Rhodopirellula baltica SH 1: one gene and its partner. Each later gene encodes a partner of the first gene's protein in a complex. Links are inferred from orthologs where the notes say so. Each region holds a gene or a part of one and is shown on either strand. Other genes may lie near its edges. The genes, in order: rpmG and rplL.

The links.
Region 2: rpmG (region 1) and rplL share a complex: the UniProt entries of both Escherichia coli proteins name them as parts of the 50S ribosomal subunit. The link is inferred for Rhodopirellula baltica SH 1 from one-to-one orthologs.

The regions. Positions count from the first base shown.
Region 1 is NC_005027.1:4,636,884-4,639,951, reverse strand. The notes cover bases 70-2,811. They hold rpmG (50S ribosomal protein L33), read right to left. Parts: upstream 1,652-2,811; coding sequence 1,487-1,651; downstream 70-1,486. Other genes in these bases: RB_RS17815 (DUF1559 domain-containing protein), read right to left, coding at 2,597-2,811; RB_RS17820 (transposase), read right to left, coding at 1,833-2,522; recJ (single-stranded-DNA-specific exonuclease RecJ), read right to left, coding at 70-1,447. Also shown: more of recJ, read right to left, coding at 1-69; more of RB_RS17815, read right to left, coding at 2,812-3,068.
Region 2 is NC_005027.1:6,922,071-6,925,288, reverse strand. What follows is about bases 175-3,066. They hold rplL (50S ribosomal protein L7/L12), read right to left. Parts: upstream 1,883-3,066; coding sequence 1,466-1,882; downstream 175-1,465. Other genes in these bases: rplA (50S ribosomal protein L1), read right to left, coding at 2,678-3,066; rplJ (50S ribosomal protein L10), read right to left, coding at 1,980-2,504; RB_RS26720 (sugar phosphate isomerase/epimerase family protein), read right to left, coding at 175-1,109. Also shown: RB_RS28725 (DUF1589 domain-containing protein), read left to right, coding at 1-162; more of RB_RS26720, read right to left, coding at 165-174; more of rplA, read right to left, coding at 3,067-3,218. UniProt on the Escherichia coli protein: The binding site for several of the GTPase factors involved in protein synthesis (IF-2, EF-Tu, EF-G and RF3). Is thus essential for accurate translation.

The DNA of each region.
Region 1 (3,068 bases):
CCGGTGCCAGTTCCTGTTCGGACCACTGCTTCGAAACCGCTTCGCAGAAGTCACCTCGAAAGGCTTCGATGTCGGATTCGCGAATGGTCAGTCCGCCCGCGGCTGGGTGACCGCCGTAGCGAACCAGTCGGTCCTCGCATTCTCGCAGGGCTTCGTAGAGGTTGATGCCTGTGCCGCCGACGCGTCCCGACCCGGTCGCGTCGACTTTGCCCGCGGTGTCGAGCGAAAGAATGATCACGGGTTTGGCGTATTTCTCGGCCAGTCGTCCGGCGACGACTCCGATGACTCCGGTGTGCCAGCCAACTCCAGCCAAGACCAATGCAGGATCGTTTTCAGGATCGAAGTCTGATTTGGCTTGTTTTTGGGCGGCCAGTTGAACGCTTCGCTGCAGCGTGTCGCGGGTTCCGTTGAGCTGGTCGATGTATTGGGCCAGAGCGACGGCGCGGTCGCCGGCTTCGATCGTCAGCAGTTCGATTCCCAGTTGGGCTTGGCCGAGTCGTCCGGCGGCGTTGAGCCGAGGAGCCAGGCCGAAGGAGATGTTTTCGGTCGTCAATTCGCTGGCTTGGTCGAGTTTGGTCAGCTTCATCAGCTCCCACAAACCCGGCAGCGGTTCAGTCTGCATGACTCGCAGGCCGTGATTGACCAGCACGCGGTTTTCATCCAGCAACGGGACCACATCGGCAATCGTTCCGATGGCGGCCAGCGAGAGCGATTGCATCAGGAATCGCTTCATCGGCGGTGTGACTTTTTTCTGCCCGCATTTGGCTTGGCACAGTGACCAGGCGAGTTTGAAGGCCACGCCGGCGCCGCAGAGTTCGCCAAACGGGTAAGCCGTTCCGGGCAGTCGCGGGTGGACGATGATGTCGGCGTCGGGCAGTTCGTCGCCAATTTGGTGGTGATCGGTGATGATCAGCGTCACGCCAAGTTCGCGACAGAGTTTGGCGCACTGCAGGCTGGCGATGCCGCAATCGACCGAGATGATCATCTGCTTGCCGCGAGCGACCAGTTTGCGGATCGAGTCCTCGTTCAGGCCGTAACCTTCTTCGAGCCGGTTGGGCACGTGGTAGCTGACCTCAGCCCCGATCAGTCGCAGGCAATTGACCAGGATGGCGGACCCGGTCATCCCGTCGGCGTCGTAATCGCCGTAGATGACGATCGGCGTTTTGGCTTCTGCGGCCGCCAGGATTTTTTCCGTCGCGGCAGGCACGCCGGGCAGCAACTGCGGGTCACGCAGGCTGGTCAGTTTGGTGTCCAGGAATGTTGCGGCGTCTTCTTGCGAATAAACGCCGCGACTGACCAACAACTGAGCGACGACCGGAGGCAACCCCGTGGTGCGAATCAATTGTTCGACCAACGGGGCGTCGTGTGGAGTGATCCGCCATTCCCGCTTCGTCCCGGAATCAACAAGCTGGTTGGAATCGGAAATCGAGCTGGAATCGGTACTCAAATCGACCGTCGTCCTTGAATAGAGTCGGCGCTGAAACGCTTACTTTTTCTTTTCAGCGTGCCAGGTGTGCTTGCGCAAGTTGGGGTTGTACTTCTTCAAGCGAAGCTTTTCCCCACCAGGCTTTTTGCGGAGGGTGTAGTTGTATTGTCCGGTTTCTTCGCAGACCAGGAAAATGGTTTCTGCTTTTTTCTTGCTCTTGGACATCAGACGTGCCGGCGTGGTTTGTCAGGGAAATGAATTTTCGAGCCCCAGAGTATGACTAGCCAGGTGCGATTTTGGCAAGTCGTACTTTTTTGGGGGGAATCGGGGGTGTGATTGTCGCCCATCGACTCCGCTCGATGGAGAAAGGGCCTAGATCCGGCGACCCTCAACGTAAACCTGAGTGTCATCCATTGGGGCTGACCCAATGAAGAAACTGGCCCTCGCAAAGGTTTGCCTTCTCCGGGTTTTCTTCGATGTACCGACGCAGATATTCGTATTGCTCACCTGATCGAACAAGATGATCGAAGGCATCGGATTGCCAGAGCTTTCCGCGCCGTTCCAACGCAGCGTTGATTTTCTTGGCGGTGAAATGAAGCCACGAGAAGCACTGTTTCGACATTGAGTCAGGATCAGCGAACGACGCCAGTAGATGCACGTGATTGGGCATGACGACGAAATCACCGAGTCGATAGCGAATTCCGTCGAAATGGTGCAATGCATCGGCGACAATGCAAGCGATCTCAGGACGTTTCAAGACACACGCACCGTGACAATCATCAAGAAAACGTTCGTGCGTCTGCCTGAATTGTCTCTGGAACGTGTCTTTGAGTTTTTGTTCCAGGGAGTGGGCAATCGATTTCCAGTTCAGCGTCGTGGCCTCGGGGTGGCCTGCTCGATGCAGCCAGTCGACCCGTTCACGATCCCATCGATCGATTACGACCGCGGGGATGGAATCGGCCAGTCGAAAGGTGATGAACACGATTGCTCCCGCTTGCGACCAGTGCGGTTTGCAGCGTTCCTGGATAGAGAACTCGGCGGATGGGTCGAACGGTTCGCCTAACATGCTGTCGTTGTATGTTCGGGGTGACTCCATTGGACGGAGCCAATGGGCGACTGTTGGTGCGAAGTATATGACTCCATCGGGCGGAGCCGATGGGCGACAGTCAATCACATCTCTTCGTCGACAAATTCTCCGTCGGCTCGGTGACCGAGGTAGGTGTAAATTTGTGGGTCGATGTTTTGAGATAGGAATCGGACCGCGCCATCCGCAAAGCCGAAGTTGCCGCCGCCGGGATGTTCACTGGCGAAGCCTCCGACGAACTCGGGAGGATTCTCGTCCACGGTCGCCGCACCCATCGCTCGGATGCCACCACCGATCATTGTGCCGGTGTTTCGTAGTGTGCTTCGTGTTCCAGACGCCCATCCAAGTGATCTGACGGTGGGAACCATTTCGCCAATCAGGATCGTGTGACTGCTGCCGTCATAGATGTCGCTGTAGCGAACCTCGCTGTTGAGAAACAGCAGTCCGTTGTTGTCTTCGTCGATCGAAGCTTCCACGTCGTGATGGCAGCCGGCGTAGTTGGAAAGTCCAGCCGTCTTTTCGTCGTTGGTTCCGAATGGAAACGATGGGCACAAGAAC
Region 2 (3,218 bases), 2.3 Mb from region 1 along the record:
CGAGGCGTGATTCGTATGCCATCGCAAGCACAGCATTCACCGGCACGCAACCATCGCCAGGTGGAACCTGGCCTACGCCTGTGGCCCTTTCCTACTTCCCCCAACCACGAAAAAAACCCGACGCGGTGCGCCGGGTTTTTCCATTCAAATTGTTGGGAATGAAATCAGGCCTTGGCCAATTCTTCGCGAACGCGTTCGAGCAATTTCTTGCTGGCTTTGATGCCTTCGGCTTCGCTGAGACCGCCACCCTCGTATTCGATCCCGACATAGCCGTTGTAACCAAAGTCGGTGACAATCTTCATCATCTTGAAGTAGTCGGTGTTCTTCTCGTTGCCATCCTCGTCAAAGTCATGCGTCTTTGCACTGACGGCTTTCGCATAAGGCATCAACGCTTGCACGCCGTGGTAACGATCAAACTCGTCCGCATTCTTCCCACGTGAGATGAAGAAGTTGCCAAAGTCAGGCAACGTGCCACAGTTATCCATCCCAACACGCTCCATCACAACAGCCAACCAAGCACCGTTGCTGCTCAGTCCACCGTGGTTTTCGACGATGACATTGATGTCTTGCTTGGCGGCATACTCGCTGAGTTGGCTGAGCCCGTCCGCGGCGTACTCGATTTGCTCGAGATACGATCCACCACTGGCCGCGTTGACACGGATCGAGTGACAACCAAGGAACTTTGCGGCGTCGACCCACTGGTGATGGTTTTCGACCGCCTTCGCGCGAGCCTCTTTGTTTGGATCACCCAAACGGCCTTCGCCGTCAACCATGATGAGCAAGCTCTTCACGCCGTTGTCGCTGCAACGCCCCTTCAAATCCGTCAAATACTTCTCGTCGCGAGCTTTGTCCTTGAAGAATTGATTGACGTACTCAATCGCGTCGATCCCAAACTGTTCCTTCGCAACCTTTGGGAAGTCCAAGTTGGTAATGCCAACGGAGTCATCACGCAGGGTTCGGTGCAGCGACCATTCCGCCAACGAGATTTTGAAAGGAGCGTGATCGTGGTCATGCCCTTCGTGGGCATGAGCCAGCATGCGTGAACCAGCGATTCCGGCAACGGCTGTGGTGGCGGCAAGCGACTGCAAAAAATGACGACGTGGCAACATGGTGGGCTGTTCCTGACGGTTCAGAGGTGGGGCGTGAAAATCATGATGGGGTGAATCAATGGCGGTCACGCCGAGCGACGACAACCACCGGAACAGTGGCGCAGCATCGAAAGGCAGACCGGACCTCCAGTCTAGCTGAAGCGAGATGGACCGTGCTGCAAATCAATTGATTTCAATCGCACAATGCGGCCAACGAAGACGGCCGAATGGGCTAACGAAGCACTGACCGATGTGGAATCGAATCAGACGCGGAACAACAGCTGTCCGCGCAGCAAAATGACCGCGAACTCAAAGATTTGAATTCGCGATCATTGACTGATTTGACCGATTTCCGAACGAACCAATCCGGCTTCGAACTACTTGAGTTCGACCGAGCCGCCAGCTTCTTCGATTTCGGCTTTGACCTTTTCTGCGTCTTCTTTCGAGACGGCTTCTTTCAGGGTTGCTGGGCAACCTTCGACCATCTTCTTGGCGTCCATCAACGATGCGCCAGTGATGTTCTTGACGACCTTGACGACGTTCAGCTTCTTTTCGCCGAAACCGGTCAAGACGACGTCGAATTCGGTTTGCTCGACCTCAGCAGCGCCACCACCGTCACCGGCAGGACCAGCCATCATCACAGCACCACCGCCGGCGGCTGGCTCGATGCCATGCTCATCCTTGAGGTAGTCGCTCAATTCTTTGGCTTGCTTCAGGGTCATGTTGGCGATCTTGTCGCCCAGTTCTTTTGCTTCGGCGCTGTATTCTGCGACAGCGGTTGCTTCATCGGACATAGTCAAACTACCTCAAAAACGAAAAAGGTGATTCGGAAATGGTTCAGGGAAAATGCCGGGGCAAGGACAAAGGCTCCGGCAGGTTGAGCGGAGACGATTATTCGTCGCCTTCGCCCTTGGACTTGATCTGACTGTTGAGTGTCTTGCCAGGACCAAGCATTGCAGCACTGAGTGTTGCACCTGGGCCGAGGATTTGACCAACCAACATAGAAATCTGTTCTTCACGACTGGGCCATTTACTGACCGCTTTGACGCCTTCTGGATCGAGCTTTTCACCGTCCAGAACGCCGCCCGTGGTGACAAACTGTTCGAACTTCTCTTTGTCCTTGTCCAGCCGGACGGCTTCCTTTACCAGACTGACGAAGTCGCTTGAGCCCCAGAGCACGGCGACTTGCCCATTCGTTCCTTCGAACGCGGGGAAGAGAGACGTGCCTTCAGTGGCGCGTCGGGCGAGTGAGTTTTTGACAACCATCATCTGGATGTCTTTTTGGCCCAGTTCGCCACGCAGCTCGTTGGTTGTGTTTGCATCCATTCCGGTGCAGTTAACCAACACGGCATCCTCCACGCCTTCAAGCCGACGCTTGAGATCGCGAGTCACCAGTTCTTTGACGTATTTACTCATCGGATTTTTTCACTCGAAAGAGCCAAACCTTGGCCGCAGTTGGATGTGATCGTTTGGGGTTGGACCAAAAAACATTGATCCACCAACATCAATCTGAAAACCAACGCTTTCGGCCATGATGCTGGTTGATCGGGACGGCCTGACGATCGAAATCATCCGGCCAACCCGTGCAGCTAGGTAGCAACGCGAACACTAGGGGTCATCGTTGCACAGATCGCCACGCCTTTGATGTACGTGCCTTTAATGGACTGTGGCTTCATCGCCGAAATGAAATCGACGAACGACGCGATGTTTTCTTCGAGCTTGTTAGCTTCGAAGCTCATCTTGCCGACCATCGCGTGGACGTTGCCACCCTTGTCGTTTCGGAACTCAACCTTACCGGCCTTGTATTCGCTGACGACTTTACCGACGTCAGGTGTCACAGTTCCAGCACGAGGGCTTGGCATCAAACCACGTGGACCGAGAACTCGGCCCAAAGGTCCAACCAATCCCATCATGTCGGGGGCGGCAATACAGACATCGAAGTCTGTCCAGCCATCTTTGATCTTTTTGGCCAAGTCTTCTTGGCCGACTTCATCCGCACCGGCTTCTTCAGCCGCTTTGGCAGCGTCGCCTTTAGCGAACACGATCACACGCTGTGTCTTGCCAATGCCGTGCGGCAGGACGAGCGAGCCACGGATGATTTGATCAGCCTGGTTTGGATCCACGCCCAAA